Regions from separate parts of the Enterobacter sp. TMH.L2 genome, predicted to be linked through region 1. Evidence: predicted binding sites of a transcription regulator. Region 1 holds the regulator's gene; the other holds the start of a gene.
What was found. Region 1 encodes PurR, which represses purine synthesis genes. Its sites were predicted from a motif close to CANGCAAACGTTTGCNTG; they were not measured.

Region 2: the regulator PurR is predicted to act here: its motif matches at 1,229-1,246, upstream of purT (formate-dependent phosphoribosylglycinamide formyltransferase).

The regions. Positions count from the first base shown of each region.
Region 1 is NZ_CP193791.1:2,728,406-2,731,497, reverse strand. It holds gene punR (DNA-binding transcriptional activator PunR) at 103-1,041, shown strand; gene purR (HTH-type transcriptional repressor PurR) at 1,038-2,063, opposite strand; gene cydH (cytochrome bd-I oxidase subunit CydH) at 2,356-2,445, shown strand; gene sodB (superoxide dismutase [Fe]) at 2,528-3,092, opposite strand, start outside.
Region 2 is NZ_CP193791.1:1,928,760-1,931,851, forward strand. It holds gene purT (formate-dependent phosphoribosylglycinamide formyltransferase) at 10-1,188, opposite strand; gene ACREYP_RS09370 (YebG family protein) at 1,325-1,675, shown strand; gene ACREYP_RS09375 (tellurite resistance TerB family protein) at 1,799-2,473, shown strand; gene ptrB (oligopeptidase B) at 2,598-3,092, shown strand, end outside.

The sequences.
Region 1 (3,092 bases):
ATTTTGATAGCAGGTTAACGGGGCAGGAGTCTACGGAGTGCAAAACCGCTTGTGAAACGCTAATATTTGCAAATTGCATTCAAATTTTTTGCAGGCAGAAATATGTGGTCTGAATATTCGCTGGAAGTGGTTGATGCCGTGGCGCGAAACGGCAGCTTTAGCGGTGCAGCCCAGGAGCTTCATCGCGTGCCTTCTGCCATTAGCTACACGGTGCGTCAGCTTGAAGAGTGGCTGGCCGTGCCGCTGTTTGAACGGCGTCATCGGGACGTTGAGCTGACCGCCGCCGGGGCGTTTTTTCTCAAAGAAGGTCGGTCTGTTATCAAAAAAATGATGGCAACGCGCCAGCAGTGCCAGCAGATAGCCAACGGCTGGCGTGGGCACCTGTCCATTGCGGTAGACAATATCGTTAAACCTGAGCGTACTCGCCAGCTGGTGCTGGATTTTTATCGTCATTTCCCGGATATCGAGTTAAGGGTTTCCCAGGAAGTGTTCAACGGCGTGTGGGATGCGCTTGCCGACGGGCGAGTTGAGGCGGCGATTGGCGCCACGCAGGCTATCCCGGTCGGGGGGCGTTACGCATTTCGGGACATGGGGGCGCTAAGCTGGCGCTGCGTGGTTTCCGCTGACCATCCGCTTGCGAAACGGGAAGGTATTATTCTGGATGATGACATCCGTCCCTGGCCATCCCTTGTGCTGGAAGACACATCCCGTTCGTTACCCAAGCGCATTACCTGGCTGCTGGACAACCAACGCCGCGTGGTGGTGCCGGACTGGGCGTCGGGGGCGGATTGCCTGACGGCGGGATTATGCATTGGTATGGTGCCGACGCACATTGCCCAGCCGTGGCTCGTCAGGGGCGACTGGAAAGAGCTGATGCTGGAGAATCCATTCCCGGACGCGGCCTGCTGCTTAACCTGGCGGCAGGACGATGCTTCGCCCGCTTTGAGCTGGCTGCTGGACTATTTGGGTGACAGTGAGACGATGAATCAGGAGTGGCTGCAGGAGCCGGGTAACACATTCCCGGCCCCCGAAGAGGCTTAGCGGCGGTAATCGCGGAACGGACCGTCGGCCACCGAGCGGCGTTCAATCAGACGAGGATGGACTTCAATCGTCTGCGACTCTTCGCGCTTATTAATGATGCGGTCGAGCAGCATGTTAAACGCCGTTTCGCCCAGGCGCTCTTTCGGCTGGTGGATTGTGGTCAGCGCCGGAGAGAAATAGCGGGCGTTGCGCACGTTGTCATAGCCGATGATAGAAATGTCCTGCGGCACGCGCAGCCCCATTTCGTCTGCGGCGCAAATTGCACCCATCGCCATAATATCGCCGCCGCAGAAAACGGCGGTAGGGCGATGCGGCTGGTTAAGCAGTTGCTGCATGGCGCGATAACCAGACTCTGGTTCGAAATCACCCTGAACCACCCAGTTATCTGGCACTTTGATATTGGCTTCTTCAAGTGCCTTCAGGAACCCTGCATGGCGGCCGCCGCCGGTATTTCGCTCCAGCTGACCCGGAATAGCACCGATATCGCGATGGCCACGTTCAATCAGGTAGCGGCCCGCAAGGTAGCCGCCGTGGAAGGCATTATCGACCACGGAATCGGTAAAGTCCGCACGAGCTTCGCCCCAGTCCATCACCACCATCGGAATATGGCGGTACTCTTCCAGGGTTGAAAGCAGCGTCTCAGGGTATTCGGAACACATGACCAGCAGCCCATCCACGCGTTTTTGCGCCATCATGGACAGGTATGCACGCTGCTTTTCAAAGTTGTTGTGCGCGTTGCCCAGAATCAGGGTGTAGCCCTTGGCGAAACAGCTGTTCTCAACGGATTCAATAATTTCCGCAAAATAAGGGGCTTCGCTTGAGGTAGCAAGCAGGCCGATGGATTTGGTGTGGTTGACCTTCAGGCTGCGAGCCACGGCGCTAGGCGAATAGTGCAGCTCTTTGATGGCTGCCCAGACGGCGTTGCGTGTCTCTTCCGCCACAAAACGGGTCTTGTTAATGACATGTGACACAGTGGTAGTGGAAACGTTTGCGCGCTTCGCTACGTCCTTAATCGTTGCCATTAGATGTCACTCCAGACCATATCGTAAACTCCTGATAACTCATGTGTTAAACGTTTGCCTTCGCTAACTCCTGGGGCAACACGTTGGTTCCAGGCCTGTCGGGGATGCGACATACAGCGGGAGGAGGGCGTTGCCGGGCGATACGCGGTAAATTAGCGAAGGATTTTGGCTTATCCCGGGGCAAAGTGGAAGAGGGAAAACCGATATCTGTGCAAATCCAGCAGGATTTTTATCGCTAATTGTGGGAAAATCACCCCACATACACTTTGTAGGGAAATAAAAGGAGCTTACGATGAGTACCGATCTGAAGTTTTCCGTGGTGACTACGGTTATCGTACTGAGTCTGATTGTTGCCGGGGCGCTAACCGCCGTCCTGCACTGATTTACAAAGGGCCGCTTTCGCGGCCCTTCTCGTATATAGAAGAAAAGCGTTGCTTCCCTCCTTCGTGGTTAACCGCTAAAAATCAGCCTGCCAGGTTTTGCGCAACAAATTCCCAGTTGACCAGCGCCCAGAAGTGGTCGAGATAAACCGGGCGAGCGTTGCGATAATCGATGTAGTAAGCATGTTCCCATACGTCCACGGTCAGCAGCGGTTTTGCTCCGGTTGTTAATGGGGTACCTGCGTTAGAGGTCGAGACGATAGCCAGGCTGCCGTCGCTATTTTTCACCAGCCATGTCCAGCCGGAGCCGAAGTTTTTGATGGCCGCTTCGGTGAACTGCTTTTTAAAGGCTTCCACGCTGCCAAAAGCGTGGTTGATGGCTGCCAGCACGTCACCGGTCGGCTCCCCGCCGGCATTCGGCGCCAGGCAGTGCCAGTAGAACGTATGGTTCCAGACCTGGGCCGCGTTATTGAAGATCCCGCCGTCAGATCCTGTCACGATCTCTTCCAGCGTTTTACCTTCAAACGGGCTGCCTTTGATCAGATTATTCAGGTTAGTGACGTAGGTCTGGTGGTGTTTGCCGTAATGGTATTCGAGGGTTTCGGCTGAGATATGCGGTGCCAGCGCATCTTTGGCATAGGGCAGGGCG
Region 2 (3,092 bases), 800 kb from region 1:
GCGATTTTTTTATCCTTCAACTTTTACCTGAGCGGCTGACGTCACGGCCCTTGTCACTGCCTCATCGACGCTGTTACCGGTTGCCAGCGCCACGCCCATGCGGCGTTTACCTGCGATCTCCGGCTTACCGAACAGGCGAACCTGTAAACCGCCGCCCAGCGCTGCTCCCACGTTACTAAATTTAACGTTATCGCTTTGCAACTCAGGCAGGATCACCGCCGATGCGGCAGGGCCATACTGACGAATTTCGCCGACAGGCAGGCCGAGGAAGGCGCGAACGTGCAGCGCAAACTCAGACAGATCCTGTGAAATCAACGTCACCATGCCAGTGTCGTGCGGGCGAGGGGAGACTTCACTGAAAATCACCTCATCGCCGCAGACAAACAGCTCCACGCCGAACAGGCCATGGCCGCCCAGAGCGGTAACCACTTTTTCAGCAATCTCTTTCGATTTTGCCAGCGCGATGTCGCTCATCTGCTGTGGCTGCCAGGATTCACGGTAGTCGCCCTCTTCCTGACGGTGCCCGATAGGCGCGCAGAAATGCACGCCGTCAACGGCGCTGATGGTCAGCAGGGTGATTTCAAAATCAAAATTGACCACGCCTTCAACGATAACGCGGCCTTTACCGGCCCGCCCACCTAGCTGGGCGTATTCCCAGGCTTTTGCCAGTTGGTCGGCTGTGCGGATGAAGCTCTGGCCTTTGCCGGAGGAACTCATTACCGGTTTCACAATGCACGGCAAACCAATCTCATGCACGGCCTGCTGGAAGGCTTCTTCGCTGTCGGCGAAGCGATAGCTGGAAGTTGGCAACTGAAGTTCTTCTGCGGCCAGGCGGCGGATCCCTTCGCGGTTCATGGTGAGTTTGGTGGCGCGGGCGCACGGCACCACTCGCTGACCCTGGGCTTCAAGCTCCAGCAGGGCATCGGTGGCAATGGCTTCAATTTCAGGAACGATAAAATCGGGCATTTCGGCGGCGACAAGCGCTTTTAGCGCCGCGGCATCCAGCATGTTAATGACGTGGCTGCGGTGTGCGACGTGCATTGCCGGCGCATTTGCGTAGCGATCGACGGCGATAACTTCTACCCCGAGGCGCTGGCATTCAATGGCCACTTCTTTACCCAATTCACCGGAACCCAGCAGCATAACTCGCGTAGCTGCCGGGCGCAGAGCGGTTCCCAACGTTGACATGTGATTTAGCCTTAACAAAGAAAAAGACCGCTGCAGTATAAACGAAAACGTTTGCGTTGGCAGCGGCTTTCCGGCTTGTGTGATAAAATGAATGACGATATACTGGATAAATAAACAGGTAAAACGGAGCTGCAAAATGGCGGTCGAGATTAAATATGTTGTAGTGAGAGAGGGACAAGAAAAAATGGCCTTTGCCAGTAAAAAGGATGCTGACGCTTACGACAAAATGCTGGATCTGGCTGAAGTCCTCGGCGACTGGCTGCAGCAAAGCCCGATTGCGCTGGATGAAGGGCAGAGCGACACCCTGGCGATGTGGATGGCGGAAAACAAGGATCTGCTGGCGGGCGTATTGAAAAACGGCAAGCTGCCAGAGCCGGAATTAAGTCAGTTTGAGCCAGACGCGGAGTCCTCAGCGCTTGAACAATCGCCAGCGGCTGAAGACAACGTCAGCGAACACCCTGGACGTAAACGCACCAAAGCCGCGTAATACGGTTCTGCTGTAAGCGCCGGGTAGCCGGCGCGATTCTTTTCCCATCTTTAGCGCTGTCCGACGTTTCTTGACGTCCTGTGGCCTACTCTCGACGAGTTAAGTCAACAGAGGATCTCCGTCATGAATAACTGGTTACAGCAGCTTCAGTCGCTCCTGGGGCAATCTACTTCTCCTCAATCTTCACAGCCTGCAGCCGGTAATAGCTCTGAAGGGATCGGTAAACTTCTGGTGCCGGGGGCGCTGGGTGGATTAGCCGGGTTACTGCTGGCGAGTAAATCTTCCCGCAAACTGTTAACAAAATACGGCACCAGTGCGCTTCTGGTCGGCGGCGGCGCCGTGGCCGGAAGCGTGTTATGGAACAAATACAAGGAGCGGGTTCGCCAGAGCCAGCCCGTTTCCACAGGCTGGAGTGAGCCGCACTCGTCGGTTGATGTTCGTACCGAAAGATTAATTACCGCGCTGGTTTTTGCGGCGAAAAGCGACGGCCATATCGATGCAAAAGAGCGTCAGTTTATTGAGCAACAGCTGCGTGAAGTCGGTATCGACGGGGAAGGTAAAGCGCTCGTCGAACGGGCGATCGACAGGCCGTTAGATCCTCACCAGCTTGCACAAGGTGTAAGAAATGAGGAGGAAGCGCTGGAGCTTTATTACCTTAGCTGCACGGCTATCGATATCGATCACTTTATGGAACGTAGCTACCTGAGCGCTCTGGGCGATGCGCTAAACATACCGCCGGATGTCCGCTCCGGTATTGAGCAAGATATTCAGCAGCAAAAACAACCGCTCGCGGTGTAATCCTCCTGCAACCAGCCTGTGCCGGGTTTCTCCCGGCATTTTCTTTTAATCCTTCATGTTCCGCTTGCAAGCCTGGCTGAATTTGCCACCCTTACGGGGTGTTAAACGGAAAATGATGAAAGTGATGCCGCCAAAAGCCAAAAAAATACCTCACGCTATGACGCTGCATGGCGATACCCGCACGGATAACTATTACTGGCTGCGGGATGATGACCGCGCCGATCCCGATGTGCTGAAATACCTTGAGCAGGAAAATGATTACGGGAAAAGGATCATGGAGAGCCAGCGCGCGCTGCAGGATCAGTTGCTCAAAGAGATGATCGCTCGCATTCCTCCTCGCGATGTTTCCGCCCCGTATGTGAAAAACGGCTATCGCTACCGCCAGGTGTATGACAAAGGGAATGAGTACGCGATTTATCAGCGGCAATCTGCGGTCAGAGAAGAGTGGGGCGAGTGGGACGTTTTGCTGGATGCCAACCAGCGTGCCGCCCATAGCGAGTTCTACACCATGGGTGGATTGGCCATTACGCCGGACAATGCCGTGATGGCCCTGGCAGAGGACTATCTCTCCCGCCGTCAGTTCGGCATCCGTCTGCGCAATTTGAAAACCGGAAACTGG